3 regions of the Pseudomonas sp. BW7P1 genome follow, and region 2 is predicted to be linked to each of the others. Evidence: riboswitches for the same ligand, from Rfam matches in the RefSeq annotation. Region 2 holds a riboswitch; each other region holds the start of a gene.

The links. Region 2 has a riboswitch for cobalamin ahead of cobO (cob(I)yrinic acid a,c-diamide adenosyltransferase). Riboswitches for the same ligand answer to the same signal wherever they lie in the genome.
Region 1: linked by a shared signal. The riboswitch ahead of NWV16_RS12610 (TonB-dependent receptor plug domain-containing protein) and the one ahead of cobO (cob(I)yrinic acid a,c-diamide adenosyltransferase) in region 2 are both predicted to bind cobalamin.
Region 3: linked by a shared signal. The riboswitch ahead of NWV16_RS15080 (CbtB domain-containing protein) and the one ahead of cobO (cob(I)yrinic acid a,c-diamide adenosyltransferase) in region 2 are both predicted to bind cobalamin.

What each region holds. Positions count from the first base shown of each region.
Region 1 is NZ_CP103374.1:2,819,919-2,830,198, forward strand. Features, by position in the region: gene NWV16_RS12595 (hypothetical protein) at 1-160, opposite strand, end outside; gene NWV16_RS12600 (ABC transporter substrate-binding protein) at 260-1,189, opposite strand; gene NWV16_RS12605 (ferredoxin) at 1,186-1,545, opposite strand; gene NWV16_RS12610 (TonB-dependent receptor plug domain-containing protein) at 1,545-3,482, opposite strand; cobalamin riboswitch at 3,573-3,779, opposite strand; gene NWV16_RS12615 (hypothetical protein) at 3,896-4,801, opposite strand; gene NWV16_RS12620 (LysR family transcriptional regulator) at 4,850-5,767, opposite strand; gene NWV16_RS12625 (DoxX family protein) at 5,928-6,365, shown strand; gene NWV16_RS12630 (NYN domain-containing protein) at 6,449-7,192, opposite strand; gene NWV16_RS12635 (TetR family transcriptional regulator) at 7,490-8,122, opposite strand; gene NWV16_RS12640 (O-methyltransferase) at 8,235-8,891, shown strand; gene NWV16_RS12645 (hypothetical protein) at 9,028-9,531, shown strand; gene NWV16_RS12650 (c-type cytochrome) at 9,550-9,930, opposite strand.
Region 2 is NZ_CP103374.1:1,982,565-1,992,844, reverse strand. Features, by position in the region: gene cobD (threonine-phosphate decarboxylase CobD) at 1-133, opposite strand, end outside; gene cbiB (adenosylcobinamide-phosphate synthase CbiB) at 126-1,034, opposite strand; gene bluB (5,6-dimethylbenzimidazole synthase) at 1,031-1,681, opposite strand; gene NWV16_RS09045 (cobyrinate a,c-diamide synthase) at 1,678-2,973, opposite strand; gene cobO (cob(I)yrinic acid a,c-diamide adenosyltransferase) at 2,970-3,581, opposite strand; cobalamin riboswitch at 3,661-3,887, opposite strand; gene NWV16_RS09035 (hypothetical protein) at 4,054-4,638, shown strand; gene NWV16_RS09030 (PQQ-dependent sugar dehydrogenase) at 4,705-6,018, shown strand; gene NWV16_RS09025 (C40 family peptidase) at 6,086-6,622, opposite strand; gene NWV16_RS09020 (C40 family peptidase) at 6,841-7,461, opposite strand; gene hda (DnaA regulatory inactivator Hda) at 7,676-8,380, opposite strand; gene NWV16_RS09010 (AI-2E family transporter) at 8,598-9,671, opposite strand; gene NWV16_RS09005 (DUF2066 domain-containing protein) at 9,704-10,280, opposite strand, start outside.
Region 3 is NZ_CP103374.1:3,383,612-3,393,891, forward strand. Features, by position in the region: gene cobN (cobaltochelatase subunit CobN) at 1-331, opposite strand, end outside; gene cobW (cobalamin biosynthesis protein CobW) at 335-1,405, opposite strand; cobalamin riboswitch at 1,504-1,715, opposite strand; cobalamin riboswitch at 2,374-2,595, shown strand; gene NWV16_RS15080 (CbtB domain-containing protein) at 2,715-2,912, shown strand; gene NWV16_RS15085 (CbtA family protein) at 2,924-3,625, shown strand; gene NWV16_RS15090 (cobalamin biosynthesis protein) at 3,622-4,035, shown strand; gene cobM (precorrin-4 C(11)-methyltransferase) at 4,127-4,873, shown strand; gene nfuA (Fe-S biogenesis protein NfuA) at 5,039-5,623, opposite strand; gene NWV16_RS15105 (acyltransferase family protein) at 5,713-6,714, opposite strand; gene NWV16_RS15110 (fatty acid cis/trans isomerase) at 6,811-9,093, opposite strand; gene metH (methionine synthase) at 9,253-10,280, shown strand, end outside.

The DNA.
Region 1 (10,280 bases), 840 kb from region 2:
GATCGGTCTGAGTCGCAGCAGCAACCGCGTCGCTGAACAATGGGTCGGTTTGAGTGGCTGCGGCAACCGCGTCGCTGAACAGAGGGTCGGTTTCAGTCGCCGCAAAAGCATTCAGGGCGAAGAGCGAGAAGGCGATACCGATAAGGGTTTGGCGTTTCATGGTTCTGTACTCCGTGTGCAGTGGGTGGGTATGGAGCAGATCCTACGCTTCGGATTTGATATGAGAATTTCATTGAGTTAATGATCGTTATCGACGCAGTCAATGGTTGGCTTCGATCACCCGAAGTGCTCTGAACTGTTGCGCCAATCCGAGTGCCACACTACCGCTGTTCACCGTAGGCAGCAGATGAGTGAAGGGAATATCGATCATCCTTCCCTCACGCACGGCACGCAGGGTCGACAGCACCGGGTCCTGCATCAACAGCCGGCGTTTGCGGCTGGCCGGCGACCACTGCGCATCGGCCAGCAGGATCACGTCCGGGTCACTGGCGAGCAGTGTTTCGCGACTTACCGTGACCCGGTACTGGTTGATGTCGGCCAGCAGATTGCGCGCCCCGGCGGCGGCCAGCAGCGGGGTGACGAAACCCCGTCGGCCTTCGCTGTCCAGACCGTTGACCTCACTGTCCAGATAAAAAACCGACAGCGGTTTGCCCGAACGGGTTGAAACCTTGGCCTGTGCCAGATCGGCATCCATCGCATCGCTCAGTTCCCGAGCGCGTTGTTGTCTGTGCAGCAATGCACCGAGGGTCGCGAGGTCATTGCGGATGTGTTCGAAGTAGTCCAGTGAGTGCCCATTGCAGGCCGATTCGAGCAAGTACGAAGCCACGCCGTTGCGCCCCAATCCGCTGCGCGATGTCACACCGTTGCCGAACGCCGTCGCAAATCCACCGACCACCAGATCCGGTTTCTGCGCGTACAGCACTTCGCTCGACGGATAGCGGGGCGAGATCACTGGCACGCCGAAATATTCGGACTGCGGCACACCGGTGTCGTCCAGATAGGCGACGCCCGACAGCGCCGGACCCGCGCCCAGCGCCAGCAGCAGATCCGCCGCATGCTGATTGAGGGCAACGATCCGCGATGGTGGCGAGGCCGGCAGGTGCCAGGTCTCGCCACAATTGCGGTATTCATCTGCCATAGCCGGAGAAGCGCAAAGCAGAGCGCCCACGAGCAAACACAGCATTCTCATGAGCGCGACCTGATCAGCAGATCCTCGACCACTTCACCGCCCACCAGATGCACCTCGACCAGTCGCTGCGCATCCGCGTGACTGCGCACGCCGTACCAGCACGTCTCCGGGTACACCGTCACGATCGGCCCCAGGTTGCATGGGAACTGACAGTGCGTGCGGGTCAGCAAAACGCCGCCCGGTGTCTCGATGCGGTCGTGGGTCAGCAAGTGCCGGCGCAGGGTTTTCCATAGCTGCAAGGCGCCGCGCTGAGTGCAACGCGGGCCGGTGCAGAGAAACACGTGGCGCGCATGCTCGGGCACGTGCGACCAGTCCGGATGCGTGTCGACGCCGTCGATGGTTTTGATCTCGGCCATCAGAAACGGTACGTGTAGCGGACTTCGGAGGTGAAAGGCCGTCCGAGGTTGTCGACGTTGTTCGAACGGCTGGTGACGTAGTCGCGGTCGAACAGGTTTTCCACCAGCAGGCTCACCCGATGCTGATGAGCACCGTCGAGGTAGCGATAGGCATCGGCATCCACCACCGAGTAATGGCCGTACTCGACCTGTTTCGCGCTGATCACATCGCGGATATAACGGATTGCGCCACCGGCGCCCCACATCCGGTCAACCGACTCGTAACCGATGCGCGAACGGGCGAAGAAGCTCGGCACGTCGTTGAGTGTGACGCCAGCGCGGGATTCGGTGAGGTTGCGGGTCATGTCCGCCTGCAGGCTCCATTGCTCGTTGAGTGCCAGTTTCGCGTCCGCCTCGAAACCACGCATCTGGATCCGCCCCTGGCCGTTGACCCACTGGATGTCATCGAGGGTGATCAGGTCATCGATCTTGCGCTTGAACAGGGTGACACTGGCGCTGAACTCACGGTCGATCAGCAGGCCTTTGTAGTCGAGGCCAAGTTCGGCGTTGCGGCTTTTCTCCGGTTTCAGGTTGCGGTTGCCCAGTTCATCGCCCGGTTCGTTGACGAACAGTTGCTCGGCGTTGGGCAGTTTGTAGGCGGTGCCGTACTGCCCACGAACAGACCAGTTTTCATTGAGGTCATACAGCGAAGTGAGCATGCCGACCGTCGCGCTGTCGCCACCGCTCATGGCTTCGTGGCGGATGCCGATGCTCGGATGCCAGTCGGGCAGGGCATCGATCTTCGGCCGTAACTGGGTGTAGAAGGCGTGGGCTTCGGCCTTGTCGTTGTCGATGATCAGCACGTCGTCCTGGCCCTTGAACCACTGGTTGTCCGTACCGAACACCAGCACATGACCGCCGGGCAATTCAGCCTTGCCTTCGGCCTGTACACCCCAGTCGGTGAAGCCCCAGTAGTCGTTGTGATTGATGGTTCGGGTGCCACCGTCAGTGGTGTTGTTGATGCGTGTGTAGCGGGTGTCCCAATCGTTGATGTGGCCTTTGACGAAGTAGCTCAGACGTTCGTTGACGTTCTGCTCGAAGGTCGCCGTGGCGATCTGCTGGATGCGGTCGTTGGTGGTCTTGTGGTTGTCCACCGGGCGGGCAAAATCGAGGTTGGCGTCGGCGTACTGGTAGAACAGTTCCAGGCGCGTGTCATCGCCAAAGGACTGAATCGCCTTGCCGCCGAACGTCGTGACCTCGTAGGCGCGGTTCTTTTCGCTGCTGTTCCGGATGTCACGATTGCGAAACGGCTGATAGCCGTCCGAAACGTTATGGCTGACGTAGGCCAGCAGGCCCAGGTCGCCGAAACCGTTGGTGAAGATGTTCTCGACCCGCGCATCCTCGGTGGTGCCGCCGAACGTATCCACGCCCATGTTCACTTCGCCGGAGGCCTGTCGGCTCTGCGGGCTGCGGGTGACGATGTTGATCACGCCGGACACGGCTTGCGTGCCAAACAGCAGGCTCTGCCCGCCCTTGAGCACTTCGATGCGTTCGATGGCGTTGGCCGGCAGGGTGTCCAGGTACAAGCCTCCGTACAGGCGATTGTTCAGGCGCACGCCGTCGAGCAGGATCAGCGTGTCGTCATTGCGCCCGCCCAGCAGGGAGTAGGTGCCGTAGTCGAACGGGCCGTTTTTCGGCGCGACGTACAGGCCGGGAATGAACATTTGCATGACGCGGCTGACATCGGCACCGGGGCCGGCGCGTTCGATCTGCTCGCGGGTGACGATCTCGACCTTGCTGCCGAATTGCGCCATGTCGGCGACGGTGGTGGACTCCACGGACGGCGCGGAAATGATTTGCTGGGAGAGTTGCAGCGGCGTGTCATCGGCCAGCAGCAGCGGGCTGAACAGGCAGCCGAGCAACAGGGATGGAGCCTTGGTGTTGAAAGGATTGATCATCGTCTTCTCGAAAGGATCTTCGCAGAAGAGCATGCAGGAGAAGGCATCGCGCACGCGCCGACACCGGCCCATGCCCGCCCACCGCAGGAGTTTGCCAAAAGCATTTCAGGCCGGTCTCCGGGCTCGCGCGTCTGGAGGCTTTCACCTTCCCATGGCCGTCTGGCCACAGTGGTCTGTCGAAAGCATCACGCGCCTACCGTTGCGGGGGCAGCACCGGACTTGTTCGAAAGGAACGTACCGGTTTCCCGTTTCACCCCATGCACGGCGGCATGGGACACCTGAAACAGGGCGGCATCTGAACATCCGGGTGGGCGCTCGTCAACTTCGCTTGTGGTGTGAGAGCTCCTGCAGAGTCGATGTGCAGACGTGCGCATGAGGCGAACGCCGACACTTGCATCATCGGGGCTCTGGTTCTAATGGAAGTTCGAGAGCATAAACGCTGAAATAATCGCCGCGGCGAGTACAAACATCATGATGAAAATGATGTTCAGCCTGAGCCGGTTTGAGCTTTCGAGTTTATTGAGCCTGACGACCAGCTCGTTGAGCTGGGCCGAGGTTGCCAACCCCTTTATCGCATTGGCCAATGCTTCTTGGGCGATGGAGTCTTCCGTTTTTTTTTCGATAGGGTGTGTTTTTAATCTTATTTCCCCCTTGACCTTCGTCAGTCTGAGCGCAACGGCACCAGCCAGAAGCGGGATAGCCAGGTATTGCAAAAATTTCAGATACCGTTCGTAGACTTTGGCAGCATATTTCGTGCTGTCTATTGAGCCTTTTTGCTCCTTGTAATCTGCGTAAGCTTGTTTGAAGCGCTTCATTCGTTCAACTATCAGCGGATTGGTAAATTTTTCAGCTTCTGGGAAAACGCTGTCGTAATTCCTGAAAATATTTATGTCTACCTCAGTGTTTACGCGGTTGGCAGGACGAATTTTTTGAAACAGATTGCAGGCGCCAGCTAGCTGCCGGGCTGACTCTTTCGCCAAGTCTTCTTCCGTTGAAACTGGCAAGCAGATTGTGGCATCGCTTAATTCGTCTGCTGCGATATTCAGGGACTGGGCAGAAAGCTGACCAAAGGTTTCTTCCACTCTTAGATTTGAGAGCTTTGAGTCCAGGCCAACCTGGATAAATTGAAATACAAGGCCCAACGAGCCTGCGATGATCCAGGCGTAATCAACTCTTTTCCAATGAATATCATTAAACCGACTTGGCAATAAACGACTTTGCCAAACGAATAACCAGCAAAAGCAAATAAACAGACCCAGAATTCCGAGAATGGCGTAAGCCGAATACTCGAACATTTCTTTGATCAACGATAACTCCATGTCGTGCTCTTTTTTTCAGTGAAATATCAATTGGTTTTCGCGGGCGCTTCAGACAACCGTCACCTGCGCCTGGCTTTGTTGCACGAACCGCTCGATCAGCCAACGCGCCGCCGGGCCCGGTGGCACATCGGTGCGGTAGATCGCATCAAAGGTGTATTGCCCGCTGCGGTATTCCGGCAGGTCCAGTTTCACCAGTCGGCCACTGTCCAGGTCTTCCTGGATCATCGGCCTGGGCATGTTGCCCCAGCCGATGCCTTCGCGCAGCAGCATGTGTTTGGCGCCCAGGTCTGCCAGACGCCAGGTGCGGCTGCTGAGGACGGCGAAATCCTTGTCCCTGGTCAGCTCTGAGCGATCCGACAGCACCAGTTGCGTGTGCTCGCGACCGGCACCGGGAATATTGGCTTCGGTGCATGCCAAAGGATGATTCGGCGCCGCCACGGGGATCAGCTCCACGCTGCCGATGCCGATTCTTTCGAGGCCGTTGATGCCATCGTTCATCGGCCCGCTGACGCCGACCACCGCGCCGCGGTTGATCACCAGCTCGGTCACGGCGCCGAGTGCTTCCATGTGCAGATGCAGGGCGACGGTGGGGAATGCCTCGCGAAAGGATTTCAAGGCATCCACCACGCGCTCGGCGGGCAACATCACGTCGAGCACCACATGCACTTCGGCCTCCAGCCCTTGCAGCAGGCCTTTGACCTTGGCGCGCAAACCGTGCACGCCGTTGGCGATGGTCCGGGCTTCGGCCAGCACGGTGCGGCCGGCGTCGGTGAGCTGCGGCTTGCGGGTGGTTTCCCGGTCGAAGAGGCTGACGCCCAGCTGCATTTCGAGATTGGCAATCGAGTAGCTGATGACCGATGTCGCCCGGTGAAGCTTGCGCGCCGCCCCCGCAAAACTGCCGACTTCGACGACGGTCAGGAATACGCGAAGCTGATCGAGTGTCGGAGTGCCCGGGTCGGAGATCATGCCGGTGTCCTTGAATGGTTCTGACTGGTTGAGCAGCTTACCTATTTTTTCGAACGTAACGATCTAAATTAGTCGGCTATTCAGATGAGCTGCCGAGGCGCAACATTTCTTCATCCGGACGGTTCAAGTCGAACCGGACCCCAATTGAAGGAAATACTCCATGGCTACTTCTGCAAACATCGCTCAAGCAACTGCTGCACATAACGCTTCCGACACCAGGCAAGCCTCGGTTGCCTTGATCGGCCGCGTCCTGCTCAGTGTGATTTTCATCCTCTCCGGTTTCTCCAAACTGGCCGCTCCGGCCATGATGATCGGCTACATCAGTTCGGTCGGATTGCCTCTGCCACAAGTGGCGCTGGCACTGGCTGTCATCGTCGAAATCGGTGGTGGCCTGGCGCTGATCGCCGGCTACCGCACCCGCACTGTCGCCGCTGTGCTGGCCGCGTTCAGCGTGTTCACCGCACTGGCCTTCCACAATGCGCTGGGTGATCAGAACCAGTTCATCCACTTCTTCAAGAACATCGCCATGGCCGGCGGCCTGCTGCAAGTCGTGGCCTTCGGTGCCGGTCGCTTCAGCCTCGACGCTCGCCGCCGCTGAAAAACGAACGCCGCGAGGGACGGGAGTCCCTTGCGGCGTTTTGTTGTTTGCGAGTTACGCTGAGTAGCCGTCTAGACTGGTTCTCAATATTCTGAGAGCAAGGCTTTGCAGCTGTCATTGATGGCGGGTCTTGGCGGAGGTTTTGGACAGGTGGAACGCAGCCCGTCAATGTGTTCCATCAAGCCCTCAGGAATGCTTTGCCACATCGGATCAAGTATGAAATCAATGCCTTCACGGCGAGCCATCTTCGCCGCCGGCACAAAGTCTGCATCACCAGCGATCAGGATGATCTGGTCGACCTGTTGCTTGAACGAAAGGCAAGCGACATCGACGCCAATTCTCATGTCTACGCCTTTTTGTCGAGTCTCTATGCTGACATCGGTTTCGAGCAGATCTGAAATTTGAATTTTGCCTTTGAGCAGTTCGGCGATTTTGGCGGGTTTGATCGTCCATTTCACATCCTTCGACAAATGCCCCAGCCGCAATGCCAGTTTGCGTTTGCTACGCAATCGAAGGTGCAGTTCTCTACGAAAAAGCGCTTCTCGGGACTTTGAGAGGTCCACGAGCTTCCTGGTTATGGGATTATGTTGTTTGGTGTCCAGAGGAGGGCAGTCGTAGAAGAAAATTCTGTAAAGTTCTCTTCTAAAGGGCTGTCGCAGCCCTGCATGCAGTCCATTCGGACGAGTGAGCATTCTGGGCGTCAGGTGAGCGGTTGCCCATCGGTGTACCAGATCGGCAGCACGCTCGGCATTGAATGCATTGTGGGGCTCAATCCTTCGAAATCTTTTGATGAAGTAGGCACCGTCAACCAGAACTGCGCTGGGCATACGTTCTTCCTGAAAACAAAAACGCCCAAGGGTTTGGCACGTCCTGGATGGTTAGGACGGCTTACTGCCTTGGGCGGGATGGGGGCAGATTAGTGAGAGATGGCAGTGTCGTCAATCGCGTCTTCTTCGTTTTGATCAAGGGCTAGCCATCAATCTTGAATGTGCTCTAGATGTTGTCGATGAGCAGTGAGGGAGAAAGATAAAACCTGAGGATCTGGCCCACAAGCCAGCGCTTTCTGACGTATTTGTAGGTTTTTGCGCAGGGGGCTGTAGTTTGACGACGGAGCATCGACAGCCTTACCTGGCGTCGAGAGACGCCACATAGGCGCAAAACATGTCTGCCATCGCTTCGGCGCGGGCCGTGATGGCTTCGTCGGTGCGCGGGGTCAGTGAAAAATCCTTTCCCACCGAACTGAGCGTGGCCAGCATCAGGTCACAGGCCTGAACACGGCTCGGCTCGCTGGCCTCGGGCAACAATTCAACCATGAATGCCTCAAAGGTGCGCTTGCCCGTCGCCCGTACTTCGTGGGCCTCTGGCGCATCGCGATACAGCGGCGCCGCGTCGCTCAAGGCACCGCGCATCTGCGCTTCCTCACACTCCGAACGGATAAACGCATGGACCAGCGTGCGCAGGCGCTCCAGAGGCGGCGCATCCTGATTCTGCAGAATCCGCTGCAGCATCTGCGTAGTCTGCAACCACTCATCACTCTGCAATCGAAACAGAATCGCTGCCTTGTTCGGGAAATACTGATACAGCGACCCGACACTCACCCCGGCCTTCTCCGCGACCCGCGCGGTGGTGAAACGGGCCGCGCCTTCCCTGGCCAAAACCTGAATAGCCGCTTCGAGAATCGCCGCCACCAGCTCGGTGGAGCGAGCCTGTTGCGGCTGTTTGCGTGAGGAAATACGGGCGGTCTGGCGATCGGTCATGGGCGGCTCGGGTGTCGGGCGGGAATGCGAATAGCGAAGCGGGCCATTCGCTCGCATCATTTAAACGCGACGAATCATTCGCATTTTAGCCCTCAACCGACGGAAAACCACCATGACGACCTTGACCGCCGAACCTCTGGCCACCCTGATCGAACGCCTCTACACCCAGGCCAGCGCCGCCACCAGCCCGGCTCTGAATGACGTGTCCAACGAAGAACGCGAACGCCTGATGCACAGCAAAACCGAATACCGCGAACTCTATGGAATGCTCAAAGACCTGTGGCTGCCCGTTTCCCGAGACACCGGCAAACTCCTGTACATGCTCGCCCGCAGCATCAAGGCCAAAGCCATCGTCGAGTTCGGCACCTCGTTCGGCCTGTCGACCCTGCACCTGGCAGCGGCCCTGCGGGATAACGGCGGTGGAGTGCTGATCGGCAGCGAATTCGAACCATCGAAAGTCGAGCTGGCGCGGCATCACTTCGTCGAAGGCGGGGTCAGTGACCTGATCGACATTCGCGAAGGCGATGCGCTGGTGACCCTGGCGAGCGGCCTGCCGGACACGGTCGATCTGTTGCTGCTCGATGGCGCCAAGGCGTTGTATGGCGACGTGTTGAAGCTGGTTGAAAAGCACCTGCGACCTGGTGCGCTGGTGATTGCCGATAACACCGACTACTGCCCGGAATACCTGGCTCATGTGCGCTCGCCCAAGAACGGCTACCTGAGCGTGCCGTTTGCCGATGACATCGAAGTGTCGATGCGCCTGGGCTGACAACGGTCGCGGCGAAGGTGCGCCCGGATCCAGACGCGCACCTTCGAGGTCTTTTTCGGTTCGGGCTTCCGTGTGTGCGACAGGATTGGTCTATCGTTTGAAGAGTCCTCACAAGGTCGCGATCAAGGAGTTGATCATGAATCGTCAGGAAGACCTCAACATCATCTGGAAGCGCATATTCTGGCTGTTCATCGCCTTGCTGGCGCTGGCGATTGCCGTCACTTACAGCCTGCCTGATTACAAAGTGCCGTTTATCGTCTGTATCGCCGGGAATATCGGCGGTTATGTAGGGTTTCACAGGCGATTGTCAGCACTCACCGACCCGGAAATCGAAAACCTCTCCCGCTCGTGGTTCGCGTTGATACTGCCTTCGTTCATCGGCGGGATTCTGGCAGGGCTCCTGTATTTGTTGTTCCTTTCCGGCGTTATTCGAGGCGATCTGTTTCCGGTGATCACTCCGGATAAAGATCCTCAGTGTCTGAAGCAAATCTTCAACGATATTTTTTGCCAACACGCGGAAGGGTATGCGGCCTACGCCAAGTTGCTGTTCTGGTCATTCGTGGCGGGCTTCAATCAGGACTATGTGGTTGACCTGATTGAAAACATAAAGGGCAGCGACAAAAACGCCGACGAACGCTAAAGGGGAGTGCTGCCCGACTTAGTGCTGCTTTCTTGAAATGACATCGTTCATGTACTGATTCAAATCGCGAAAATCGCTTACGCTCCAGGCGTGCGGTGGGATTTTCACGCCATTCTCGCGCAAAGTTTTCGGGATCAGGTCGCCGTTCGGGCGAAGGATGATCGAGGACACGATCACGCCCGGGTAGTCACTCAATCGTTTCTTGAAGGCGGGTGTTGTCAGGTCGGGAGTAGGGGGATTGCTTTTTTTGGCCAACGGGCCGGTTCCCTTGATATCGGGTCCGTGGCATACGGCGCATCGCTGTATATAGAGATTCTTGCCGTTGGTGTTATCGGCGCAGACGTGTGTTGTCTGAGTTGATAGAGCGACAGTCATCAAGACAATGAGAGATGTTTTCATTGTGGAATCAGCTTTCGTCCGTTTTGAATGCTGGAAAAACTCGCCGCCATACTATCCATATTCCTTGTTGCTGTCGTCATTGGGCATGGCGGGGTTTCAGGTACATGCCATTCGGTGAATACCGGCAACGTCTATACGTTTTCAGCAGTTCAACGTGTCAGAAAATGCCTCGTAATCGATGAGGGGATCGACTTGGACAGTCCTGGATCAACGCTTTGGCAGCGGCGTATTTTGCTGCACTTTTTTCGCGTCAACTGATCGCACGTTGACACCATCCTGCCATCTCCTATCGTTCTCCGCAGACCGCATCCAGGGACCGGATGAGCCGGACAGCCTTTGCGGGCGCGGTC
Region 2 (10,280 bases):
CCCAGGCCCGCAGCGGAATCTCCGGGACCGGGAACGGCCACGGCGCCAGACCGGTGGACAGGTCGAGCCAGTCTTCTTCCGCGATGCCGTATTCGCGCGCCGCCCTGCGCAGCCGGCCACCGTGCTCAAGCATAGAATTCAGCCCCCACGCAGAGAATCAGCAGCCATAACCATACCCCGCGCTGAACCAATTGCCAGCCGCGATCAATGGAATCGGCATCCGCCGGCGCACCTTCGCCCAATTGCGGACGCTCGTGCAGCTCACCGTGATAGATCGCCGGGCCGCCCAGCTCGACGCCCAAGGCACCTGCGCCGGCCGCCATCACTGGACCGGCGTTCGGGCTGTCCCATTTCGGGCCCTGGGTGCGCCAGCATTTCAGCGCGAGCCGGGTCTTGCCCAGTAGCGCGTAGGTCAACGCCACCAGACGCGCAGGCATGTAATTGAGGACATCGTCGATTTTTGCCGCGGCCCAGCCGAAACGCTCGAAACGTTCGTTGCGATAACCCCACATTGCGTCGAGGGTGTTGCTCAGGCGATAGAGCACCACGCCCGGCACACCGGCCACGACAAACCAGAAGATCGCGGCGAACACTGCATCACTGCCATTTTCCAGCACCGACTCGGTAGCGGCACGGGCGACGGCGGTGCTGTCCAGCTCACGGGTCTGACGGCTGACCAGGTAACCCACACGCTTGCGCGCCTCCTCCAGATCATCGCTGCGCAGGGCCTTGGCCACCGGCTCGACGTGCTCACCGAGGCTGCGCATGCCGAGGGCGCAATACAGCGCAACGATCTCGACGATCCAGCCCACATACGGCGCCCAGGACAATGCCGTGGCGAGCAGGGTCAGCGGCAGCACGGCAATCACCCACGCGGTGACGCCATGGCTGCGCCAGCCGCGCCCGCCGGTGTTGAATCGTTGCTCGATGCGCCCGGCGAAATTGCCGAACGCCACCAGCGGATGCCAGCGTTTCGGTTCACCCAGCAGCGCATCCAGCGCAACGGCGGCGACACTCAGCAACGCCACACTCATTGATTCACTCCCCAAACATTTTCATACAGCAGTTCACTGAGCGGACGCTCCTGCGCCCAGCCGTCGAGTACCAGCATCGGCGCCGGATAGAATGCCTCGACCGGCCCCAGGCAAAGCACCGCAAGCGGCTTGGCCCCTGCCGGCAGCTTCAGCAGATCGGCCAGCGCCTGCGGTTCGAACAGCGACACCCAGCCCATGCCCAGGCCTTCGGCGCGAGCGGCCAGCCACAGGTTCTGGATCGCGCAGGACAGCGACGCCATGTCCATTTCCGGCAGCGTGCGGCGCCCGAAAATGTGCCGTTCGCGGTCGTCCATCAACGCAGCAACCAGCACTTCGGCGCAGTCATTGATGCCTTCGACCTTGAGTTTCATGAACTCGTCACTGCGCTCGCCAAGTGCCTCGGCGGTGCGCACGCGTTCTTCCTCTACAAGATTGCGGATCTGACCACGCAAGGCGCGGTCGCTGATGCGAATGAAGCGCCACGGCTGCATCAGGCCGACGCTCGGTGCCTGATGCGCGGCCTCAAGCAATCGGCGCAGCAATCGGGGCTCGACCGTGCCGCCGCTGAAGTGGCGCATGTCGCGGCGTTCGGCGATGGCGCGGTAAACCGCTGCGCGCTCGGACTCAGTGAATGCGTTGTCGGTCATGGCACCAACAGCGCAGCGATCGCCGACGGATTCGACGGGAAATAAAAGTGCACGTAGGAGGCTGTCATCCTTCCTTCGCGATACACCGCTTCCGCCCCGCGCCCACCGTTGGGGCTGTGGCCTCGGGCAATCGGTGTCAGTTCGGTGGTGGTCAGGGAATGGTGATAGGTGTGGCCGCGCAGCAGGCCTTCCGGCAGTTCGACGGACTGCAACGCCAGTGCCGCCAGACGCTTTTGCATCACCGCATCCCCCTTGAGCAAACCGACCAGTCCGGCGCGGATGCCTTCGACATCGGTCAACGAATCCAGCAGATAGAGCATTCCGCCACACTCGGCGAGCAGCGGCTTGCCGGCGGCGTGATGCACGCGGATGGCTTCGAGCATTTCGGTGTTTTGCGCCAAGACAACGTGGTGCAGTTCCGGATAACCGCCAGGCAGATACAGACTGTCGGCCTCGGGCAACGCCGTGTCGTGGATCGGCGAGAAGAAATTCAACTGCGCGCCCATCGCCCGCAACAGATCGAGACTGGCGCCATAAGTGAAAGCGAAGGCTTCGTCACGGGCGACAGCAATGCGCACACCTTCGAGCAGTCTTTCGGTCTTCACGGTTTCAGGCGCGGCGAATTCGACGGCCGGCGGCAGCGCGACCTCGCACGTGCCGGCCAGCGCTTCGGCAGCGGCGTCGAGGCGCACATCGAGGTCATTGAGTTCGCTGGCCTGCACCAGGCCGAGATGGCGGCTTGGCAACTCGATCCCGGTTTCCCGGGACAGCGCGCCGTACCAGCGCAAACCTTCGGTGAGACTGCCTTCGAGCAATTGCGCATGGCGCACGGTGCCGACGCGATTGGCCAACACGCCGGCGAACGGCAAGTCCGGCTGATAGCGCGCCAGGCCCAGGGCCAGCGCACCGAACGTCTGGGCCATGGCGGTGCCGTCGATCACGCCGAGCACGGGAACACCGAAATGCCGGGCCAGATCGGCGCTCGACGGTGTGCCATCGAACAAGCCCATCACGCCTTCGATCAGGATCAGATCGGCGTCGGCGGCGGCTTCCCACAACAGGCGACGGCTTTCCTGCTCGCCGACCATCCACATGTCCAGTTGATAGACCGGTGCACCGCTGGCGCGCTCGAGGATCATCGGATCGAGAAAATCCGGCCCGCACTTGAACACCCGGACCTTGCGCCCCTGATTGCGGTGCAGGCGGGCCAGCGCGGCGGTGACGGTGGTCTTGCCCTGGCCGGAGGCCGGCGCGGCAATCAGAACCGCCGGACAGTGACGAGGCTGATTCAAAGTTCGACGCCTTTCTGCGCTTTGATACCGGCCTGGAAGGCGTGCTTGATCATGCCCATTTCGGTGACGGTGTCGCCCATCTCGATCATTTCCGGTTTGGCGGCGCGGCCGGTGACGATGACGTGTTGCATCGGCGGACGGGCCTGCAAGTCGCTGAGCACCCGATCCAGGTTGAGGTAACCGTGCTTGAGGGCAATGTTCAGCTCATCGAGCACCACCAGACCGATCGACGGATCACGCAGCAACTCACGAGAAACCTCCCAGGCAGCCTCGGCGGCGGCGATGTCGCGCTGGCGGTCCTGGGTTTCCCAGGTGAAGCCTTCGCCCATCACATGAAAACGCACCTGCTCGGGGAAGCGGCGGAAGAACAGCTCTTCCCCGGTGCTGTTGCGGCCCTTGATGAACTGCACCACACCGCACTGCATACCGTGGCCCATGGCACGGGCGAGCATGCCGAACGCCGAGCTGCTTTTGCCTTTGCCGTTGCCGGTCAACACCAGCACCAGACCGCATTCGTCTGGCGAATTGGCGATGCGCTCGTCGATCACGGCTTTTTTGCGCTGCATGCGCGCCAGGTGACGCTCGTCGCGTTCGAGGGAATCAGTCATGGGGAGCTCTCCGTTGAGGCTGGATAACGGCGGGCAGGCACAAGAATAGACGGCAACAAGCCTGGCATCGCCCACCGTGATGCCGCTGGATGGATCAGGCCGGTCTCCGGGCTCATGAGCGGCTCACGCCTGGCTGCGCGCCTTCCCGCTTTGCAGCAGTGGCATCGAACGCAGCTTTCACTCATTTACCGTTGCGGGGGCAGCGCCGGGATCGTGATGGCTCTTCGCGTGAAGACAATCCTCACCGGCTTCCCTGTTTCACTCTGTCGACAGCGGTCACAGAGCACCTGAAACAAGCCGCGAAGGTTAGAGGGTTGGGGGTGGAGCGTCAAATGAAGAGGGCGCTGCGCGGCAAATAACTGCCGCCGATCAATTATCTGACGCCAATCTTGTGCCACACTGTCAGCAGTGATATCAAAGAGCCATGCTTTTTGACTGCAGAGAGCACATCACAATAACAAGGGAGAGCACCATGCAAGGCATGATCATCAGCAATCCGCGGCTGGAATTCCTGCGCCCGGTGCTGGAACGCTGGTTCGACTGCATCGACCGCTACAACGCCGTGCGCGGCGACAACGACACACCCTACTGGCACGACGAGAAAGCCAACCTCGGCTTGCTGTCCGCCGCCGCCTGGATGGCCGAACTGGTGACCCTGCGCGACACCGCCACCCGCAAGCAGAATGAAGAAGGCGAACGCAATGCCCGGGCCGACCTGTTTCTGGCCGGCGCCGAAGATCGCGCCTACATCCAGGCGACTCAGCGCTGGCCGCGGGTCAACAGCCTGCACCTGACCCAGGCGCTGGCCGATATCACCAGTGACGCGAAGCGCATCAGCTACGCCAGCGATCTCAAGCTCGGCTGCCTGTTCGTCGCTCCGCAGAAAGCCCAGCACAGCGCCAGCCCTGAAGAACTGCAGGACATGGTCGACGACCTGCAAAAGGAACACACCTGCGCCGTCGCCTGGTATTTCCCCTACGCCTACCGCAAATTGCGCAGCGAGGCCGGCAACTATCACCCCGGCATTGCCGTGCTGTTCAAGGAAGCTCGCGGCTGAGGAGTTGAACCATCGGGCTCGCGCACTTCTCTATGATCAGGAATGCATTCATAGGGAAGATCAGCAATGCGCAAGCCCCACCTCCTTTTCGTCATCGCACTCGCCGGCGGGCTCAGCGCCTGCGGCGAATCCTCCAGCCTGCAAGTCTCGGACGGCACCGGCCCGTCTCCCAAACTGCCCGAACCGAATAAAACCCTGATCCCGACGGTGAACATCGCCCCGGCGATCGGCTGGCCGGCCGGCGCGAAACCGACGCCGGCGGCAGGCACTCAGGTAGCGGCATTTGCCGAGAACCTTGATCACCCGCGCTGGCTCTACGTGCTGCCCAATGGCGACGTACTGGTGGCCGAAACCAATGCCCCACCGAAACCCGAGGACAGCAAAGGCATTCGCGGCTGGGTGATGAAGAAAGTCATGGGCCGCGCCGGGGCCGGCGTACCGAGCCCGAACCGCATCACCCTGCTGCGTGATGCCGATCACGACGGCGTGGCCGAGACGCGTACGGTGTTCCTGCAAAATCTCAATTCACCGTTCGGGATGACATTGGTCGGCAATGACCTGTACGTCGCCGACACCGACCGCTTGCTGCGTTTTCACTACGAACCCGGCGCAACGGAAATCAAGAGCCAGCCGATCAAGATCGTGGATCTGCCGGGCGGCCCGCTCAACCACCACTGGACCAAGAACGTCATCGCCAGCAAGGACGGCAGCAAGCTTTACGTCACTGTCGGCTCGAACAGCAACGTCGGCGAAAACGGCCTGGATCAGGAAGAAGGCCGCGCCGCAATCTGGGAAGTGGATCGCGCCAGCGGCAATCACCGGATCTTCGCCTCTGGCCTGCGCAACCCCAATGGCCTGGCCTGGGAACCTCAAAGTGGCGCCCTGTGGACCGCCGTCAACGAACGGGACGAAATCGGCAGTGATCTGGTGCCGGACTACATCACCTCGGTCAAGGACGGCGGTTTCTATGGCTGGCCCTTCAGCTATTACGGCCAGCACGTCGATGTGCGCGTGAAACCGCAAAACCTGGACCTGGTGGCGAAGGCCATTGCACCGGACTACGCCGTCGGCCCACACACGGCCTCACTGGGCCTGTCCTTCGCCGAGGGCAACACACTGCCGGCCCAATTCAAGGAAGGTGCGTTCATCGGCCAGCACGGTTCGTGGAACCGCAAACCGCACAGTGGTTACAAGGTGATCTTCGTGCCCTTTGCGGCCGGCAAGCCGAGCGGAACGCCAGTGGATGTTCTGACCGGTTTTCTCGACAAGGACGAGAACGCCATGGGTCGCCCGGTCGGCGTGGTGATCGACCAGCAAGGTGGATTGCTGGTGGCGGACGATGTAGGGAACAAGGTGTGGCGAGTTTCTGCGGCTAAATAGCGTGACCCGGAAACAAAAAAACCGTGGGAGCCAATGGGCTCCCACGGTTTTTTCTTGATTCGCAGCGTTACGGATTGTGCGCCAGATGCTCCGGCTGCAAAACGCGCTTGGCGCTCAGATAGGCTTTCTGCCAATAAGCTTTCGACAGGCTGTCCAGCTTCACCGTACCACCCGTGGCCGGCGCATGAACAAAGCGCCCTTCCCCGACATAGATCCCTGCATGGCTGACCTGAGAGCCGCCGTTGGTGGCAAAGAAGATCAGGTCACCGGTCTGCAGCCCTTCCTTGCCGACATTCGGCGCCTGCATGACGATCATCTCGCGCGTCGAACGCGGCAGGCTGATGCCGGCGGCATCGCGGTACACAAAACCGATCAGACCGCTGCAATCGAAACCGGAATCGGGTGTGTTGCCACCCCAGCGATAAGGCGTACCCACCAGTCCGAGCGCACGGAACAGCACGTCTTCGGCAGCGGGAGAAAAGGCCTGGGAGGATCCGAACACAATGGGCGCGCGAACCACGGGGGCTGGCGGTGGAGTACGGCTGGCGCAGGCGCTGAGCAGCGCTGCGAAGAACATCAGGGTGAGGCGGGCCGGCATCGTCATAAGCAGAACATCCTGATCTGGCTGCGGCTTTTACTGCCGATTCGACAGAAAACAAAACCGCCTGCGTCGGGACGCAGGCGGTTTGCCATCAATATAGATCAGGATTCTAGCGGCTACGCGGCAAACTTCAAGTAAGACTTTAACTTCACCTTGTAAAGTTCATGTCTATTGCCCCGAAGGTACCGCTTGTCGCCACGAACGTGGCGACAAAGGCGTGATTACTTGCGAGCGGTAACCACGGTTGGAGCGTTCGCCAAAGCGCGCTTGGCTTCGATGAAAGACTTGCTCCAGTAGCTGTCACCCAGACTGTCGATGCGGACACCGCCGCTGCGACGACTGCTGGAGTGGATGAACTGGTTGTCGCCCAGGTAGATCCCGGCGTGACTGACACGACCGCGACGACCGTTGGTGGCGAAGAACAGCAGATCACCTGGTTCGAGGTTGCTGCGCGCTACCAGCGGCGCATCCACGTTGATCATTTCGCGAGTAGAACGCGGCAGATTCATGCCCGCCTCTTCGCGGAACAGGTAGCCGATGAAACCGCTGCAATCGAACCCGGCTTCGGAGGTGCCGCCGAAACGGTAACGGGTACCGATCAGGGACATGCCGCGTTCAAGAATGCTGTCGGCCAGAACCGGAAGCTGGTAAGGCTTCTTGCCGTTGAAGGCAGCCAGTTCCTTTTCGGTGTCCAGCTCTTCCTGGTAAATGACGGAAGACTGGGCGGTAGCAGAATTTTTAACCTGTTGTTGCTGCTCTTGATTGACAGGTGAATGAGCAGCGCAACCGAACAACAGGGTGACGAGTGCGAGAGGCACGAGGGGTGCGAAGCGCTTTAGCATGGGCACGACCGTGGCTGTTAGTTGTAAAGAAGTCGAGACTATGCCCGCTATCAGCCTCATTTGCAAATTCAATCGATCTTTTTGTGACTTCCCGGTTTCTTGTTTACATCTAAGCGCTTAAGCCTGTTTGAATCCAGACGCGGCCTGCGCAGTGCGCAGGAAAGCGGGTTTTCTGACGCCTGAAATTTGCCAAAACCCGCTGAAAGCCCCGGTTTTACCAGCCCAGGGTTTCTTTGAGGAAGGGAATGGTCAGCTTGCGCTGAGCCTGCAAGGAGGCCTGATCGAGCTGCTCGAGCAGGTCAAAAAGCGCGCTCATGCTGCGGGTGCCGCGAGTCAAAATAAAATGCCCGACCTCGTCGGTCAGGTGCAGACCGCGACGGGATGCTCGCAATTGAAGGGCGCGCAATTTGTCTTCATCGGAGAGAGGACGCATCTGAAAAATCAGCGCGAGGGTCAGCCGTGATTTCAGGTCCGCCAGTTTTACCGGCAGCTCCCGAGGCGAGGTAGATGCAGCAATCAACAAACGTCGACCGCTGTCACGCAGGCGATTGAACAGATGGAACATCGCCTCTTCCCAGTCGGGCTTGCCGGCAATCACCTGCAAATCATCAAGGCAGACCAGTTCGTATTGTTCGAGGTTGTCGAGAATTTCGATGCCGCGATCCAGCAATTCGGCCAGTGGCAGATACACCGCCGGTTCGCCCATCTGTTCAAAACGCAGGCAAGCGGCCTGCAACAGATGCGTACGCCCTACCCCGTGCTTGCCCCACAGATAGATCAGGCTTTCGGTCCAGCCGGCGTCGGCTTCGCAAAGGCGCTCGACATAGCCGAGTGCAGCGGCGTTGGCGCCTGGGTAGTAATTGATGAAGGTGGCGTCGTCACGCAGACGCACACCTAGGGGCAGCTGAATCGGTTTCATGCTGACTGAACAGTTCTCAAGGAACCGTTAGTGGCCTCTGTGTAAAGTGTGCGAAGTTTATACCCGTGAAGCGGAGCGCACAATGCGACAGACCCCAAGCAAAATCAAAGGTTTGCGTTAACACACTGGTTTCATGACAGTTTCTTTGGCACCTGCGCGCCGGCATCGTCTGCACGAGACGGGCCAACCCGCTGATCCACCGGGCGGCCCTGACCCATTACAGCTTCGGATCATCCACTCCGCTATACATATCGGAATCCTTGTACAGATCATGGACGTGACGCACCAGCACCATGATTACCGCCGCCACCGGCAACGCCAGCAACACACCGGTAAAACCGAACAGTTCTCCACCCGCCAGGATCGCGAAAATCACCGCCACCGGATGCAGACCGATTCGATCGCCGACCAGCAACGGTGTCAGCACCATTCCCTCCAGAGCCTGACCGACCATGAACACCGCCACGATCCCGAGCATCGGGTAGAGATCGCCACCGAACTGGAACAACCCGGCAATCAGCGCCGCGCCAATACCGATCACGAATCCCATATAAGGCACGATGGCCGCCAGTCCGGCGATCAGACCAATCAACAGGCCCAGCTCCAGGCCGACAATCATCAGCCCCGCCGCGTAGATCACGCCTAACGCCAGCATCACCAGCAACTGCCCGCGCACGAAAGCACCGAGCACTTCGTGACATTCGCCCGCCAGCGCCACCACGCGCTCTTCGCGGTCCCGCGGCAACAGGCTGCGGATCCTGGCCATCATCACGTCCCAGTCGCGCAGCAAATAGAAGCTCACCACCGGAATCAGCACCAGATTCGCCAGCCAGCCGATCAACGCAAGACTTGAAGCCGTGGCCTGACTCAGCACCACCCCGACGATGTCGGTGGTCTGCCCCATGTGTTCGCTGATCGCCGCCTTGACCTTGTCGAATTTCCAGAAACCATCCGACAACCCCAGCTTCGACTGCGCCCAAGGCAATGCCGTGTGCTGCAGCCAGTCGAGCATCTGTGGCGCCAGCTCATACAGACGCAGCAACTGCTTGGCGAGCATCGGCACCAGCACCAGCAACAGCGCGGTGACAATCAAGGTGAACAAGGCAAAGACCGCAATCACGCCCCAGGTACGGGACAGACCCAGGCGCTCCAGCCGATCCACCAGCGGGTCGAACAGATACGCAAGCAACAGCGCCACCAGAAACGGCATGAGGATCGGATGCAGCAACCAGACAAACGCGCAAAGCAGGAGCACCCCACCGAGCCAGAACCAACGCCGAGTATCGGCCATGTAACACTCCATTGCTTATATATAAGAAAGACTTACCAGCGAAACCGCAGCGACGGCGCCGTCGGTGTCGGGACCGCAGCAGGCGCGGCACCCGCCACCCCGGGCTGAGGCGTCACCGGAGCCGGTGTTTCGGCCGGCAACTCCTGTAACCTCGCCAGCGACAACTGAGCCCGCAACTGATCGGCACTGCCATTGACCCGATAGACGATACGATCGGCATCGGCGCTTTCAAGACGTACGCCAAACGGCTCGAGCATCCGAAGCAAGGTCGCGTAATGTTCCAGGTTCATGCCCTGCACTTCCAGGGTCTGCTGCCCCGAGGCACCCGGCCTGGCAACAAAACGCGGCGCCAGGCGTTCGGCCACCGCCAGCATCACCGCATCGGCAACCGCAGCCTGATCAGCGCCCTGTACGCTTCCCGCTTCTTTTTGATCCCCCAGCCACAAATGCCACTTGGCCTGCCACTGACCGCCTTCTTCGCGGGCATGCACGGCGAGCAGCGCATCCGCACCATAGCGTTCGGAAGCTGCATGCAACGGCGCTGAATCATTGCCTTCCAGAGTCGGCGCGGTGGCCACCAATTGTTCGCTCAAGTCCGCCAGCGGCAGG
Region 3 (10,280 bases), 1.4 Mb from region 2:
TCACCTGCACACCGCGCTCGGACAATTCGACCAGCCGCTCGACGCCATAACGCCAATAAGCGATGCCGCCGTGCAGCGAAATCAGAATGACCCTGGCGTGACGCAGCACTTCATCGACGTACAGGTCGACCGATGCATGGTTTTGCACCTGCATCGGATTGGCCAGGCGCAGGCTCGGGTAATCCTCGGGCAGTTGCTGTGCGGCCTCGGCGAGCAGCGCGAGACTGGAGTCGCCGCTGCACAGAATCACTAGCTCGGCGGGGGTTTGTCCAAGGTCGGCAATGTTGTCATCCGACACGAAACCGCCGGGCTGGGTCCTGAGCAGATGCATGGCTTAAACGCTGAGCGCGGCGCGCAGTTGCGCTTCGAGACTGGCCGCGTCCAGTTCCTGGCCAATCAACACCAGCCGCGTCACACGTGCCTCATCGGCTCCCCATTGACGGTCGAAGTGCTTGTCGAAACGCGTGCCCACGCCCTGAATCAACAGGCGCATCGGCTTGTTCGGGATCGCCGCGAAGCCTTTGACCCGCAGGATGCTGTGCTGGACCACCAGTTGCGTCAGCGCATCGAGCAGCAGGCTTTCGTCGGCTTGCGGCAGTTCGATGGAGATCGAGTCGAAAGCGTCGTGATCGTGGTCGTCGTGATCGTCATCACCGTCGTGGTGGTGATCATGATGGCTGTGGCGGCCGTCGATGTGATCTTCCGCGCCGGCACCCAGACCGATCAGTACATCCAGCGGCAGGCGACCGTTGCTGGCTTCGATGATCTTCACCGCCGGCGGCAGCTCTTCGGCGACTTCCAGGCGCACGCGGGCGAGATCTTCGGGGCTGGTCTGGTCGGCCTTGTTGAGAATCACCAGGTCGGCGCTGGCCAGTTGGTCGGCGAACAGTTCGTGCAGTGGCGATTCGTGGTCCAGGTTCGGATCGAGTTTACGCTGGGCGTCGACCTGATCCGGGAATGCGGCGAAGGTGCCGGCGGCCACAGCCGGGCTGTCGACCACGGTGATCACCGCATCAACGGTGCAGGCGCTGCGAATTTCCGGCCACTGGAAGGCCTGAACCAGCGGTTTTGGCAGGGCCAGCCCCGAGGTTTCGATCAGGATGTGGTCGAGGTCGCCGCGACGGGCCACCAGCTCGCGCATCACCGGGAAGAACTCTTCCTGTACGGTGCAGCACAGGCAGCCGTTGGCCAGTTCGTAAACGCGACCGGTGGCTTCTTCTTCGGTGCAGCCGATGGTGCACTGCTTGAGGATTTCACCGTCGATGCCCAGTTCGCCGAATTCATTGACGATCACCGCAATGCGGCGGCCCTGAGCGTTGTCGAGCATGTGCCGCAGCAAGGTGGTCTTACCCGAGCCGAGGAAACCGGTGACGATGGTGACGGGGAGTTTGGCCAGTGTTTTCATCGGATGCCCTTTGGCAAGGTGGCGGGCATACGGGACGAGGCCGGCAGCGCGCAAGCGTGCCTGGAGAGTTCGCCACCGGATCACCCCGCCCGGTTGAAAGTGAGAATCTGTGACGAGGCAGGTCTCCTGGCTGACGGTGTTCGGGCGTTGGCCCGGTATTCGCTGCGCCTTCCCGCTGGCTCCTGGATTGGGCTGGCAGTGGCGTGGCAGCGAACGGCACCGTTCACAGTTGCGGGGGCAGCCGCGGCTTGGACCGCGTTCCCTTCTTAGCTTCGGCGTAGGCCGAAGAACCTCGAAAGCGCAAGGCTACGCATCGTGTGTTGACCGGTCAATGTTTGGATTGGGGGGCATATCCGTTGCTGCGGGTGTTGCCGCTGGCGGTTTAGCTCTTACAGCGAGTCCCTTTTTCAAACGCCGGAATGCCGGCCCAGCAAAAAGGAACCAAAAGGCTTTGCCCCGGCGTACGGCACTTCGCCTAGGCTCAGTGTTCCCTCGCTACGGTGCCCATCAGGGGGCATCGCCTACGGTTTGCTTCGCTGCACCTCCTCTCGATGTATGCGGCTTCGCCGCACGGCGCTGCGCGCCTGCCCCCTGATGAACACCTCCGCTCGGCCTGCCGAAGAGGCAAAAAATCAAAAGCCAGAGCCAGATCGAGAGCCACTCACCACGATGAGCGTTAGCTCGAGAAAAGCTTTTGATCTCAAGGCCCGTCGGCAGGCTGAGTGGAGGGATTGCTCCGGGGGTGGGAGCGCAGCGACCGTTTGGCGAAGCCAAACACATCGAGAGGAGGTGCAGCGAGGGCCGAACGTCAGGGTAAAGCCTTTTGGGTTACCTTTTCGCTGGGCCGGCACTCCGGCGTTTGGAAAAGGTGACTCGCCGTAAGGGCGAAACCGCCAGCGGCAGCACCCGAAGCAACGGATATGCCCCCAATCCCAATCCCAATTGACTCAAATCCCCCCTCATGGTCTCCTACACAACTTGTTACGGGTGCCCTGCAAAGGGTGAAACGGGAAACCGGTGAATCATGTGCTTTACTCAAAAGCCATGTCAGTCCGGTGCTGCCCCCGCAACGGTAAGCGAGTGAAGTGTCAGATCCACTGTGCCCACGGGCATGGGAAGGTGACGCTTGCAGGTCGGCAGACAGCCACCCCTCGCGAGCCCGGAGACCGGCCCGCAACACACAGTGCGCATCCTGCGTCACTGAACATAACAACCCGCGGTGGGCGGGCGCTGTTCGAACCGCTGCGTGCCCGCTCGCAGGGGTTTTCATGCGCTCCATTCACCCGCTGACACTCCAGAGGGAAGCGCCATGTCGATCACCAGCAGCACCGCCGGCAACACGGACAAAATCGCCAGCACCACCACCCTGAGCCAACGCCTGACCGCTGCGATCTTAGCGTCGATCCTGGGTGCCAGTCTGGTCTACTTCGCCGGTTTCTCGCACATCGAAGCGGTGCACAACGCCGCACACGATACCCGCCACAGCGCCGCGTTCCCGTGCCACTGAGGCCTGACGACATGATCAAGCGTATTGCGCAGACCGCAGGCTTCAGCGGTCTTCTGGCCGCCCTGCTGTTGACCTTGCTGCAAAGCTTCTGGGTTTCGCCGCTGATTCTGCAGGCGGAAACCTTCGAGAAAGCCGAACCGGTGGCCGAGGTCCATGAACACGCCGCCGGCACCGCCGCACACACCCACGATGCCGAAGCCTGGGAGCCGGAAAACGGCTGGCAGCGCGTGGTCTCCACCACCGGCGGCAATCTGGTCGTCGCCGTAGGCTTCGCCCTGATGCTGGCCGGTCTGTACACCCTGCGTGCGCCTACCAAGACTTCGCAAGGCCTGCTCTGGGGTCTGGCCGGTTACGCGACGTTCGTGCTCGCACCGACAATGGGACTGCCACCCGAGCTGCCGGGAACTGCCGCCGCGGATCTGGCCTCGCGCCAGATGTGGTGGATTGGCACTGCCGCTTCGACCGCTGTGGGCCTCGCGCTGATCGTGTTCAGCCGCCACTGGCTGATGAAGATCCTCGGCGTGGCGATCCTCGCCGTGCCACATGTGATCGGTGCGCCGCAACCGGAAGTGCACTCGATGCTCGCTCCGGAAGCACTCGAAGCCCGGTTCAAAATCGCTTCGCAGCTGACCAACGTGGCGTTCTGGCTGGCCCTGGGCCTGATCAGCGCCTGGTTGTTCCGCGGTAAAAGCGATGGTCAGTACCACGCATGACCGATGACAGCGCAGCGCCGACCCTGGTGGTCGGCCTGGGCTGCCAGCGCGGTTGCCCCGCGAGTACGCTGCGCGCCTTGCTCGACCAGGCCTTGCAGGCCCATCACATCGAAATCGAAGCGGTCAAGGCTTTGGCGAGCATCGACCTGAAACGCGACGAACCCGGCCTGCAGGAACTGGCGGCGCAACTGGCGCTGCCGTTGCTGTATTTCAGCAGCGAAGAACTGGCCGGCTATCAGCAGCGACTGAGTCACCATTCACAGATTGCCTTCGAACGCACCGGTTGTTACGGCGTGGCGGAAAGCGCTGCACTGGCGCTCGCAGAACAGTTGATTCAAGCCCCGGCAAAACTGCTGATTTCCCGGCAAAAGTACGCTAAGGCAACCCTGGCATTGGCCGGCGCGGCGTAAATTTCCGATAATCCCCGCTTTCGATCATGAGCATTCTTCATCTGAAGTGCTTATGAAGCCTCGACCCGCCCTACTTTCACAGGATTGAGCGATGACCGTTTACTTCATCGGCGCCGGCCCCGGCGACCCGGAATTGATCACTGTCAAAGGCCAGCGGCTGATCCGCAGTTGCCCGGTGATCATCTATGCAGGATCGCTGGTGCCGGCGGCGGTACTCGAAGGTCATTCGGCTGAAACCGTGGTCAACAGCGCCGAACTGCATCTGGAACAGATCATCGACCTGATCAAGACAGCCCACGCCAACGGCCATGATGTGGCGCGTGTGCATTCGGGCGATCCGAGCCTGTATGGCGCCATCGGCGAGCAGATCCGCTATTTGCGAGAGCTGGAAATCCCGTTTGAAATCGTCCCCGGAGTGACAGCCACCGCCGCATGCGCTGCGCTATTGGGCGCCGAGCTTACGCTGCCGGACATCTCGCAAAGCGTGATCCTGACCCGTTACGCAGACAAGACTGCGATGCCTGCAGGAGAAGAACTGGGCAACCTGGCGCAGCACGGGGCGACGATGGCGATTCATCTGGGGGTCAATCATCTGGAGAAGATCCTCGCCGAGCTGCTGCCGCACTATGGCGCAGACTGCCCGATTGCAGTGATCCACCGGGCGACGTGGCCGGATCAGGATTGGGTGGTCGGGACGCTGGAAGATATTGCCGCGAAGGTGGCCGCCAAGGGCTTTCGACGTACGGCGCTGATTCTGGTCGGGCGGGTGTTGGGCAGCGATCATTTCAGTGAGTCGTCGCTGTATCGCGCGGGGCACGCGCATCTTTACAGGCCCTGAAAGCAATTGTGGCGAGGGAGCTTGCTCCCGCTGGATCGCATCGCGATCCCGAAACCAGGCAACCCACTCATCACGGGTCAATGCGTTGCCTGGTTTGTGACTGCCAAGCAGTCAAGCGGGAGCAAGCTCCCTCGCCACATGCCGTTCGACTGTGCAGCGTACGCCTTAGTAGTAGGCGTTTTCTTTCTGCGTGTGGTCGGTCACGTCGCGAACGCCCTTGAGCTCCGGAATGCGCTCGAGCAAGGTGCGCTCGATGCCTTCCTTCAGGGTCACGTCCGCCTGGCCACAGCCCTGGCAACCGCCGCCGAACTGCAGCACGGCAATGCCGTCGTCAACCACATCGATCAGACTGACCTGGCCGCCGTGGCTCGCCAGCCCCGGGTTGATTTCGGTTTGCAGGTAGTAGTTGATGCGCTCATTGATCGGGCTGCCGGCATTGACCATCGGCACCTTGGCGTTTGGTGCCTTGATGGTCAGCTGGCCACCCATGCGGTCGGTGGCGTAATCAACGACGGCGTCGTCCAGGAACGCTTCGCTGACCGAGTCGATCCAAGCGGTGAAGCTTTTCAGCCCCAGCGCGGTGTCTTCAGGTTTCTCTTCGCCCGGCTTGCAGTAGGCAATGCAGGTTTCGGCGTATTGGGTGCCAGGCTGGGTGATGAAAATACGAATGCCGATGCCCGGGGTGTTCTGCTTGGAAAGCAGATCGGCCAGGTAGTCATGGGCGGCGTCGGTGATGGTAATAGCGGTCATGGAAACTCCTCGCAGGCTTGGGCGGAGTTTACGCCAATCGGCGTGCGACACAAAGTCCCAGTATTTACGTAGGAATAGTTCGCAATCGCCTAATCCGCAGGTTTGCCGTCGATACGTGCTTTAAGCCACTGATAACTGCGCTTTTCTACCCATTCGTAGCTCAACCGGGAACCGATGAGGATGGTCAGCGCACAGACAAAAAACATCAGATACGGGTTGATCCCATAGCGTCGGGCCAGATAACCGCCGGTCGACAGTATCAGCACGTGCATCAGATACACCGAGTACGAACAGTCGCCCAACAGCTTGAGCAGCCTGTAACGTTGCACATGACGTTCCAAAGCCATGCTTGCCATCACCAGCACCGCACTGGGCACGCCCCAACTCAGCAATCGGGGTTGCGGCGGCAGTTGGTAGATCGTCAGCAATGCCGCACCGATCCCGAACAGCGGCAGCCAGAGCGCCGGCCCGATCCAGCCACGGCGATAGAGCATGCCGATGCCGATCCCCAGCAGGAACTCGTAAACGATGTCCGAGCGATAGAACTCGCTGATCCAGCCGAACCCGGTCCAGGCCTGGCACACCGCGAACAGCAGCGCCGCAACCACCCACAACCGGACTTGCAACCGAAACAACAGTGCCCAGGCGAACAACACGTAGAACAGCATTTCGTAATTCAGCGTCCAGCCGACATTGAGGGTCGGATAGATCCCGTAACCGCCGGGGTTTTCGGTCGGAATAAACAGCAACGACAGCAGCAAATGCCCCCAGTCCAGTTTCTGATCCGGCAACAGCGGTCGGGCGAACACCACCAGCAACGCCATCAGCACCGTGTAGAGCCAATACGCCGGAACAATGCGAAACAGTCGATACAGCAGAAACCGCGCAGGCGGCAGCGCCTTGCCCTCGGTGGACAGAAAAATCACCAGCCCGCTGATCACGAAAAAGATGTCGACGCCTACGGCACCCTTGTCGATGAACAGTTGGCCCAACGGCCCGCTCGCCTCGAAGCCGAAGAAAATCTGCATGAAGTGATGGCAGACCACCGCCCACGCAGCGAGCGCTCGCAGGGCCTGCACTGAAATCAACATCGATGGCGCTCCCGCCCAGGATTTGGAGAGCACCGCCGCTCCCACAATGGATTACGGCGCCCCTAAGGGTTCGGACAGCAGGCTGATCCCGAAAGATCAAAGATTCTCGTACCGGTTCATATCCAGCACCCCCTCTTCCACCGGGTCGGTTTCGTGGATGTACTGGCTCAGGTCATGAAAGTAGAACCAGAACTGCGGATGGCTGCGGCGTATGCCCCAGCGCTCGACGATTTTCTCGAACTGTGGCGCATCCTTCGCGTTTTCCATGGCATCGACAAACGCCGGCACCTGATCCGCCGGGATGTTGAACATGAAATTCGGGTAGCTGCTGAGCACGCCCGGATAAATGGTCACGGTGTCGAGCCCCGGCTGATAACGCAGTGACTCGCCCAGCAGGAACGCCACGTTGCTGTGGGCGCGATTGCGCAGCAGGCTGTAGACCTCGCGCTTGCCGCTGCGGGTTTCGATGCGCAGCATGGTGGCTTCCGGCAATTGATCGATCACTTTCAGACCGGCCGCGGGACGCGCCGTCAGGCGGCTCAGGGCCTGCTCGGCGTTTTGCAGCGCCGGGTCGATGTTCGGCCGCGAACAGTAAGCATCCTTGCATCGGTTGATCGGATCGGGCCGCGCATTGAGGTCGCCGTAACGGGCAAGCAACTGCATGGCGAAGTCGTGTTTCGGGTCTTTTGCGTCCAGTTTCAGCGCCGTCGGCTTGTCATCGTCGATGGACTCATAGTCCAGCCACATCTTGAACTGGCCGCTGCTCTGATACCAATCGTCGAGATAAGCCTCACGGGAATCGGCGGGCATCAGGCGCAGAAAGTTCTGCTCGGCACCATTACGGATCAGGTCGAAATACAAGCGTGTCTGCGCCTGATGGGAAACGTTGCCGAACACATCGAAATTCACCGCCAACTGGTAATAGGTGCGTTCCAGCAGCGGATAGTCGAACAGCCACATCGTCTGCGGCACCTCGCCGATCAGGCCTTTGGTCACCGAGGCGCTGTCGAAATGGCGGAAAATGCTCAACAGCGCATTGTCATTGCCGGCCCACAGGGTCGACCAGCTCGGCGGCGGCAGTTCGGCGTAGCTGTCGCGGCGCAGGGCCTCGTATTTATTGCGCTTGTTGCGATAGTCGTGCCACAGGCTCAGAACGCTTCCGACATCGTCGTTCTGCCCCGGCATGGCCAGCAACGGCGTGGCCTGGCCGCGATAGTTCGGATCGGTGATGTACAGGTCGTGTTCCGGCGCCTGAAACAAGGCCCAGAAATTGTCACGGATCACATCAGTCGCAATCTGCCCGCGGCACACCGGGCCACGAATGAAAGTGCGCACAAAATACTCGGCGTTATCGAGCATGAACTGATAACGCGCCTGCGCCGGAATCGCCTCGAAGGTCGCGAACGGATTGGCCCGGCTCTGCGGCCCGTAACCCGGCAACGCATGCACTTGCCAGTTGCCGTTGTAGAACAGGCTCTTGACCCGCGCCATCTTCGCCGCACTCAGCGGGTAGGTGATGTGAGTCTTGTGCACGATCACGCCCTGCACCGGCCACAAGCGGTAATACACCTGGGTGCCCGGGTCGTCGTTGGGGCGGCGGGTGGCGATCAGGTCGATCGGCTGGCCGGTCGGCGTGCGCGAACGCACCCACTGGAAGAAATGTCCCGGTTCACCGTCCTTGAAATAAACATGCGCCAGGAACCAGTGCTCGAACAGCCAGCGCCCGACCAGACTTTCCCGGGCCCCCGGCTGGTTGAGCAGGTTCTCCCACTGCACGATCTGCAGCGCTTCCCTGGCGCTCGGCGCCAGGCCTTGCTCATCGATCGGCGCGCCGGACGCCAGCCAGCGCTGCAACGTCTGATATTGCTGATCGGTCAGGCCGGTCACCGCCAGCGGCATGCCCTCTTTCGGGTGTGCGCCTGCATAGCCGTCAAATTCGGCGGGCATCGCGCACATGTTCTCGCGGTTGAGGCCCAACACGATGTCTTCAGGCAGTTTGGCGTTGGGTGTCAGCGGCGTTTTGTGCCCCAGCTCCAGCATGCGCGCCATTAGCGCGGCCTGGCTGCCCTGGGCGTCGAGCACCGAATAGAAGTCTTTCTGTTGCCAGGCGCGCTTGCCAAAAGCGTCGTAGAACAGCCGCGTGGTTGGCGCTGCCCGGGTGCGCTCACCGTCGTAGACAGGCATTTTGCTCGCACCACGGGCCGCGCCCTCGCCACTGCCCAGGTTCAACTGGCAGGCCGAGTCGTAGCACGCATGGCAGGCCACGCACTTCTCGGTGAAGATCGGTTGAATATCACGGGTGTAGGAAATCGAGGGTTGCTGCGCAGCGGCGCCCCAGCTTAAGAACAGCAAGAAAATGCTGACGACGCGATACGACATGTCCCTGATCCTGATCCTGAAGAAAATCGCCGCGATTCTACCGTTATGACGCCCGTGCCAACATGAGCGATATTCATGCAAAAGCCGCGCATGCTCTAAATCCGCACAGGTTTGTTATGATCCGGGCCCTTAGTCATGGTCTTTTTTCGAGTAGCCCCAATGTCCGATCGCAGCGTCCGCCTTCAAGCTCTCAAGCAAGCTCTCAAAGAGCGCATCCTGATACTCGATGGCGGTATGGGCACGATGATCCAGAGCTACAAGCTCGAAGAGCAGGATTATCGCGGCAAGCGTTTCGCCGACTGGCCAAGCGACGTCAAGGGCAACAACGACCTGCTGGTGCTGACCCGTCCCGACGTCATCGGCGGCATCGAAAAGGCCTACCTGGATGCCGGCGCCGACATTCTGGAAACCAACACGTTCAACGCCACCCGGATTTCCATGGCCGACTACGGCATGGAAGAACTGGTCTACGAACTCAACGTAGAAGGCGCCCGTCTGGCGCGCAAGGTGGCCGATGCGAAAACCCTCGAGACGCCGGACAAGCCACGTTTCGTCGCCGGCGTGCTCGGCCCTACCAGTCGCACCTGCTCGCTGTCGCCGGACGTCAACAACCCCGGCTACCGCAACGTTACCTTCGATGAACTGGTAGAGAACTACACCGAAGCCACCAAAGGCCTGATCGAGGGTGGCGCCGATCTGATCCTGATCGAAACCATCTTCGACACCCTCAACGCCAAGGCCGCGATCTTCGCCGTGCAAGGCGTGTTCGAAGAGCTGCACATCGAACTGCCGATCATGATTTCCGGCACCATCACCGACGCCTCCGGCCGCACCCTGTCTGGCCAGACCACCGAGGCGTTCTGGAACTCCGTGGCCCACGCCAAACCGATTTCCATCGGCCTGAACTGCGCCCTCGGCGCCCGTGAACTGCGCCCATACCTGGAGGAGCTGTCGGACAAGGCCAGCACCCACGTCTCGGCACACCCGAACGCCGGCCTGCCGAACGAATTCGGCGAGTACGACGAGCTGCCGGTGGACACCGCCAAAGTCATCGAAGAGTTCGCCCAGAGCGGTTTCCTCAACATCGTCGGCGGTTGCTGCGGCACCACCCCGGGCCACATCGAAGCCATCGCCAAGGCTGTGGCCGGTTACGCGCCACGGCAGATTCCGGACATTCCGAAGGCCTG